Linked DNA regions of Methylotuvimicrobium sp. KM2. The protein of the gene in region 1 interacts with the protein of each later gene in a pairwise test. Links are inferred from orthologs where the notes say so. Each region holds a gene or a part of one and is shown on either strand. Other genes may lie near its edges.

Region 1 (3,276 bases):
TTCAATGTAAATGTACCGGTCCGATATTTTTGTCCAATGGCTTGTAGGGCTTGTTCGGTTTGTCCGACCCAGGCGATTTCAGGATCGGTGTAGATGACGCTCGGCATGATGTTATAGTTGATCGGATTGTGCCGGTTGGCGATGTGTTCGGCGACGAATACGCCTTCTTCTAAGCCTTTATGCGCCAGCATCGGCCCGAGTAAGGTCAAATCGCCGATCGCATAAACGCCGGGAACCGTCGTGCAGCAGTTTTCGTCGACATGGATATATCCGTTTTCATCCAAAAGCAGTTCGGCTTCGGGGGCTGCAATATTTTCCGAATTAGGCTTTCTACCCGTGGCCACGATCAGTTTGTCGAGTCGTAGCGTATGGCTGCCTTCCGGATTTTGATAGTCGACGACGACCTTGTTATTAGTTTTTTTAGCCGAGGTGACGCGAGCTCCCAAACGTAAATCCAAGCCTTGTTCGGAATAGATTTTATAGGCTTCCGCAGCAATTTGGTGATCGACGATTGGTAAAAAAGATTCTTGCGCTTCTAACAAAATTACTTCGGAACCCAAGCGATTCCATATTCCCGCAAGCTCTAGGCCGATGACGCCCGACCCGATGATTCCGAGTCTTTTGGGGATGCTGGTCATATTCAGCGCATAAGTCGTATCGACGATAAACTCGTTGTCGATCGGCGCGCACGGTAGATCGATGGAGGTGGAGCCGGTTGCTAGTATTATATTGGGGGCATTGAGTTTGATTGGTTTGGCACCGTCGGCGGGAGTCACGCTGACTTGGTCGGCGTTGAGCAGCTTTCCTTGCCCATGATAATAGTTGATTTTTTTTTCGGCGAAAACATTAAGGATCTGCCGGCTTAATCGCGCTATCTTTTCATTTTTGCGGTCTATCATTTTCGGCAAGTCCAGTTTTATGTTTTCGACCGATATGCCATGATCGGCAAGCCCATGCCGCATTAAATCGAAGATCTTGGCCGACTCGAGCAGTGCCATCGAGGAAACGCAACCGGCGTTGATATAAGTCCCGCCCAGACTTGGATCGCCATTGATATTGGTCCAATGATCAACACAGGCTGTTTTCAATCCTAATTGGGCGGCGCGGATCGCGGCGACATAGCCGGCAGGGCCGGCACCGACGACAATAACATCATAAGTTGATTCGGGTTTTGACATGACAGTGAACCGTTTATATGTTTAGCAATAAGTGCGCTGGAGATTCCAGGCATTCTTTGATGGTGACCAAAAACTGCACCGCTTCGCGGCCGTCGACCAAGCGATGATCGTAAGATAAAGCAAGGTACATGATCGGTCTGACGACTATTTGTCCATTTTCAACGACGGGTCGATCCTTGATTGCATGCATGCCTAAGATCGCGCATTGCGGCGGATTTAATATCGGGGTCGATAGCATCGAGCCGAAAATGCCGCCATTGGTTATCGTAAACGTACCGCCGGTCAGGTCTTCAAAACTAATGTTGCCTTCTTTGGCTTTTTTGCCGAAATCGGCGATATTTTTTTCGATACCGGCAAAGTCTAATTGATCGGCATCGCGAAGAACCGGCACAATCAATCCGCGCGGTGTACTGACCGCGATGCCGATGTCATAGTAGCCGTGATAGATGATGTCGTTACCGTCAATTGAGGCATTGATAGTCGGAAATTTTTTCAAGGCCTCGATCGATGCTTTGACGAAAAAAGACATGAAGCCCAATTTGATATTGTGCGTTTGCTCGAAGCGGTTTTTATATTGGTTTCGTAAATCAATCACATGATGCATGTCGACTTCGTTGAAAGTCGTTAGCATCGCGGCGTTTTGTTGCGCTTGCAGCAAGCGTTCGGCAATCTTTGCTCTAAGTCGAGTCATTGGGACTCGTTGTTCGGGTCTTAATGCAGCCGGAATCGTGGCCGGTTTTGAATCCGTTTGCACGGATTCCGGCGGTGTTTTTGTCCGAGGCGAGGTTTCGAGAACCGGTTCGTCCTGCAAATATTCGAGAATATCGTTTTTGGTAATACGACCGTGTTTTCCCGAGCCGCTAATAGCCGAGGGGTCGATATTTTTTTCAACAACGAGCCTTCGGACCGCGGGGCTCAAAGGAATGTTGGCCGATGCGGCTTCCGGTTCTTTTTCGGCGGTCTGTTGCGGCTCATTGTCGGCATCGCTTGCAGGCGGAGCGGCGGTCTCTTCAGTCGCGGTCGCTTGCGGATCGATGATAGCCAGCACTTCGCTGCCGACAACAATGTCGCCGTCATTTTTCAGGATTTTCGTTAAAACGCCTGATTCGGGCGCAGGCACTTCGAGCACGACTTTATCGGTTTCGAGATCGACGAGATTTTCGTTTTTTGTGACTCTATCCCCGGGTTTTTTTTGCCAGTTAATGAGTGTGGCATCGGAAACGGATTCAGGCAGATTAGGAACGAGGACTTCAATGCTCATGTTATTTTCCTGTGTGTTTTCCAAATAAAGCGGTGTTAACAACTTGTTGCTGTTGTTCAAGATGCTTCTTGAAATTGCCTACGGCGGGTGCTGCGGATGCGGGGCGCCCGGCGTATTGCAGATTGATTTCGGTTGCCAACGTATCGACGAAATGGTGTCGGATCTGATACCAAGCACCTTGATTTTTAGGCTCTTCTTGACACCAAATCAAGTGTTCCAAATTCGGGAAGCGTTCGATTTCTTGTTTAAACCGATTATTTGGAAACGGGTACAGCTGTTCTATCCTGACAATGGCAACATGGTCGAGTTCGTGCTCCCGTCTGGCTTCCAAAAGATCATAATATACTTTGCCTGAACATAATATCAGTCGGGTTACTTTATCCGGTTTAATAGGGTCTATTTCGCTGATAACCGTTTGGAATCGCCCTTTAGTGAGGCATTCCAGTGTCGACACGGCGAGCTTATGACGCAATAAGCTTTTCGGAGTCATGACGATTAACGGTTTACGATAAGGGCGGAGTAATTGCCGGCGAAGTAGATGAAAGATTTGTGCCGGAGTCGTCGGTGCGCAAACCTGGATGTTTTGTTCGGCACAAAGCTGAAGATAGCGCTCCAGTCGGGCGGAGGAATGCTCGGGGCCTTGTCCTTCGTAACCGTGCGGCAGCAGCATCACGAGACCGCTCAAACGCCCCCATTTGGTTTCGCCGGAACTAATAAATTGATCGATAACCACCTGGGCTCCATTGGCGAAATCGCCGAACTGTGCTTCCCAAATTACCAGGGTTTCAGGGGCGGTAGTACTGTAGCCGTATTCAAAACCCAATACGCCTGCTTCGG
Region 2 (3,165 bases), 650 kb from region 1 along the record:
TGAATCTGCCAATGGTGACCCATCATGACGAAGCGGATATCACAGAATTGGAAGCCTTTCGCAAACAGATCAATGCCGAAAACAGTCCAAACGGTAAGGTCACCGGCTTGATCTTCATCATCAAGGCATTGGCAAACGCGCTGAAGCAGTTTCCGAATTTTAATGCTTCGTTGTCGCCGGACGGCGCAAGCCTGATCCTAAAAAAATACTGCCACATCGGCATCGCCGTCGACACGCCTAACGGTCTTGTCGTACCTGTACTGCGCGACGTCGACCGAAAAAGCATTTATGAATTATCGGCGGAACTGGCAACATTGAGCGAAAAAGCCCGCGCCGGCAAACTGGTGCCGAACGAAATGCAAGGCGGCTCAATGACGATCTCCAGTCTCGGCGGCATTGGCGGCACCGCATTCACACCGATCGTTAACGCACCGGAAGTCGCGATACTCGGTGTCACGCGAGCCAAAATGCAACCGGTTTGGGACGGTAAGGAATTCCAACCGCGTTTGATGTTGCCGCTAGACATGACCTATGACCATCGAGTCATCGATGGTGCCGAAGCGGCGCGTTTTATGGTCAAATTAACAGATTTTTTGACCGATATCAGACGGTTGATACTTTAAAAAAGCGCCTAGACTCAAACGTCGAGCACCGTTCGCCGGATACACACCGAGTAACGAAAAGATGCTCGGCGTCAAAACGCATACTTGATAAGGAATACTCATGACTGCAAATGCTGCTGCAAACGAATCCAAACTCCATGCCGAAGTCCTAGTCCTCGGCGGTGGCCCAGGCGGTTATACAGCCGCATTCCGTGCGGCCGACCTGGGCAAACAAGTCGTCATCGTCGAACGCTACCCGGTATTGGGCGGGGTATGTCTAAATGTCGGCTGCATTCCTTCCAAAGCGCTGCTGCACATGGCCCAAATCGTTCATGAAGCGCAGGAGTTCGCAAGCCATGGCGTCGATTTCGGCGCACCGAAATTTGACCTGGATAAAATCAGAAGCTGGAAAGAAAGCGTTACCGGGGGCCTGAACAAAGGGTTGGACGGCCTGGTAAAACAACGCAAAATCACGCGTATACAGGGAAACGGCTCGTTCGTATCGAAAAATGAATTGCAAGTCGATAATGATAACGGCACCCAATTGATTAGCTTCGATCAAGCCATTATCGCAGCCGGATCCGAACCGACAAAAATCCCGGTTTTCCCGAACGACGACCCGCGTCTGTGGGATTCGACCGGAGCGCTCCAATTACGCGAAATTCCGGAAAAACTGTTGATTGTCGGCGGCGGCATCATCGGCCTTGAAATGGCAACGGTCTATCATGCCCTGGGTTCCAAAATCAGCGTGGTCGAATTAATGGATCAGATTATTCCCGGTTGCGACAAAGACCTGGTTCGACCATTACACAACCGCATCAAAAAGCAATATGAGGCCATCTGGACGGAAACCCGCGTGACTGCGATCGAAGCCCTCGAAGAAGGCCTCATGGTCTCGTTCGAAGGCGATAAAGCCCCCGAGTCCGCCGTTTTCGATGCCGTGCTGGTTGCCGTGGGTCGTCGTCCCAATGGCAACAAAATCGGCGCGGAAAATGCCGGCATTCAAGTCACCGAACAAGGCTTTATCGAAGTCGACAAACAACAGCGTACGAACATTCCGCACATCTTCGCGATCGGCGACATCGTCGGCAATCCGATGCTGGCGCATAAAGCCGCTTATGAAGGTAAAATTGCCGCCGAAGTCATCGCCGGTCACAAAGCCGCATTCGATGCACTGACGATTCCATCGGTTGCCTATACCGACCCTGAAATCGCCTGGATGGGACTGACCGAAAACCAAGCGAAGGAACAAGGCATCGAGATCGAAAAAGGCGTATTCCCATGGGCGGCGAGCGGACGCTCGTTGAGCATGGGCCGCAGCGAAGGCATGACCAAAGTCATTTGCGACAAGGAAACCGGCCGCATCCTCGGTGCCGGCATCGTCGGCCCGCATGCCGGCGACTTGATTGCCGAAGCCGTATTGGCGTTGGAAATGGGTGCCGACGCCGAAGACGTCGCATTGACGATTCACCCGCACCCGACTTTATCGGAAACCTTTGCTTTCGCATCCGAAGTCGTCGCCGGCACGATCACAGACCTGTATCTCGGCAAAAAACGTTGATTCCTCAAAAGAAGGTAAGACAAAAAAGCATAGTAGGATATGTACCGCATAAGCGCCAACTAAAGGAAAGAACGCGTCATTCCGCCAGGGATTGGCGGAATCCAGTGCCACGGATGGCAATGCCTAGTAACTGTCCATCATTTACTTACCGAAGTTTAACGTAACTCGCCCGATAAAAACGGGAGGCAGGTTTTAAACAGTTACTTAGCCAATGAGTCCTCGACATCAATTATTGTCGTTTGACGCTCTCGGCCTCGAAATCGCGACGAAGGCGTCGCTCCCACAAAGCGTCGGGTGCTCTGTGGGAGCGATCCCCAGATCGTCCCTCACCTAGCGTTAGGTGAGGGAGAGCAAGGTGCGCTACGAACCATTAGTTAAATCATAACATCTATGAAAATAAGCTTTTTAGCTTCACACGGCGGCAGTTCCGCACGGAAAATCATCGAAACGATCGAACACGGGGGATTGACCGGGTTTGAAATCGGCATATTAATCACGAACAACAAAGATTCGGCAATTTATGATTGGTGCTTGACTCACGGCATCGAAGTTTTCCATATCAGCAGTAAAACCCACTCCGACAACGAAGACCAAGCCATCAAAAAAGCCTTACAATCCGCCGACACCGAATTGATCGTATTATCCGGCTACATGAAAAAAATCGGGCCGCAAACATTATCGGCCTATTCAGGCAAAATACTTAACATTCACCCGTCTCTCCTGCCGAAATTCGGCGGCCGTGGCATGTATGGCGATTTTGTGCATGCCGCCGTTCTCGAGGCGGGTGAAACCGTATCAGGCGCCACAGTACATTTCGTCACCGACGCCTATGACGAAGGGCCTTTGCTCTTACAAGAGGAAGTTCCTGTGCTATCCGGCGACACGGTCGAATCGCTCGGTCAAAGAGTCCGCGCGATCGAGGGTGATTTATATATAAATGCTCTCAAAAGACTCCCAACGACTGCCGATACTTAACGCAAACGCCGCCATGGTAATTGTTCA

What was found.
Region 2: the proteins of odhB (region 1) and lpdA interact in binary tests that used the Escherichia coli proteins (3 or more experiments, as listed by UniProt). The link is inferred for Methylotuvimicrobium sp. KM2 from one-to-one orthologs.

The regions. Positions count from the first base shown.
Region 1 is NZ_CP150634.1:2,620,102-2,623,377, reverse strand. Bases 316-3,258 are described here. They hold odhB (2-oxoglutarate dehydrogenase complex dihydrolipoyllysine-residue succinyltransferase), read right to left. Parts: upstream 2,440-3,258; coding sequence 1,192-2,439; downstream 316-1,191. Other genes in these bases: WJM45_RS11110 (2-oxoglutarate dehydrogenase E1 component), read right to left, coding at 2,441-3,258; lpdA (dihydrolipoyl dehydrogenase), read right to left, coding at 316-1,178. Outside these bases: more of lpdA, read right to left, coding at 1-315; more of WJM45_RS11110, read right to left, coding at 3,259-3,276. UniProt on the Escherichia coli protein: E2 component of the 2-oxoglutarate dehydrogenase (OGDH) complex which catalyzes the second step in the conversion of 2-oxoglutarate to succinyl-CoA and CO(2).
Region 2 is NZ_CP150634.1:1,974,448-1,977,612, reverse strand. The notes cover bases 112-2,943. They hold lpdA (dihydrolipoyl dehydrogenase), read left to right. Parts: upstream 112-723; coding sequence 724-2,163; downstream 2,164-2,943. Other genes in these bases: WJM45_RS08370 (phosphoribosylglycinamide formyltransferase), read left to right, coding at 2,554-2,943; aceF (dihydrolipoyllysine-residue acetyltransferase), read left to right, coding at 112-623. In the rest of the region: more of aceF, read left to right, coding at 1-111; more of WJM45_RS08370, read left to right, coding at 2,944-3,138. UniProt on the Escherichia coli protein: Lipoamide dehydrogenase is a component of the glycine cleavage system as well as of the alpha-ketoacid dehydrogenase complexes.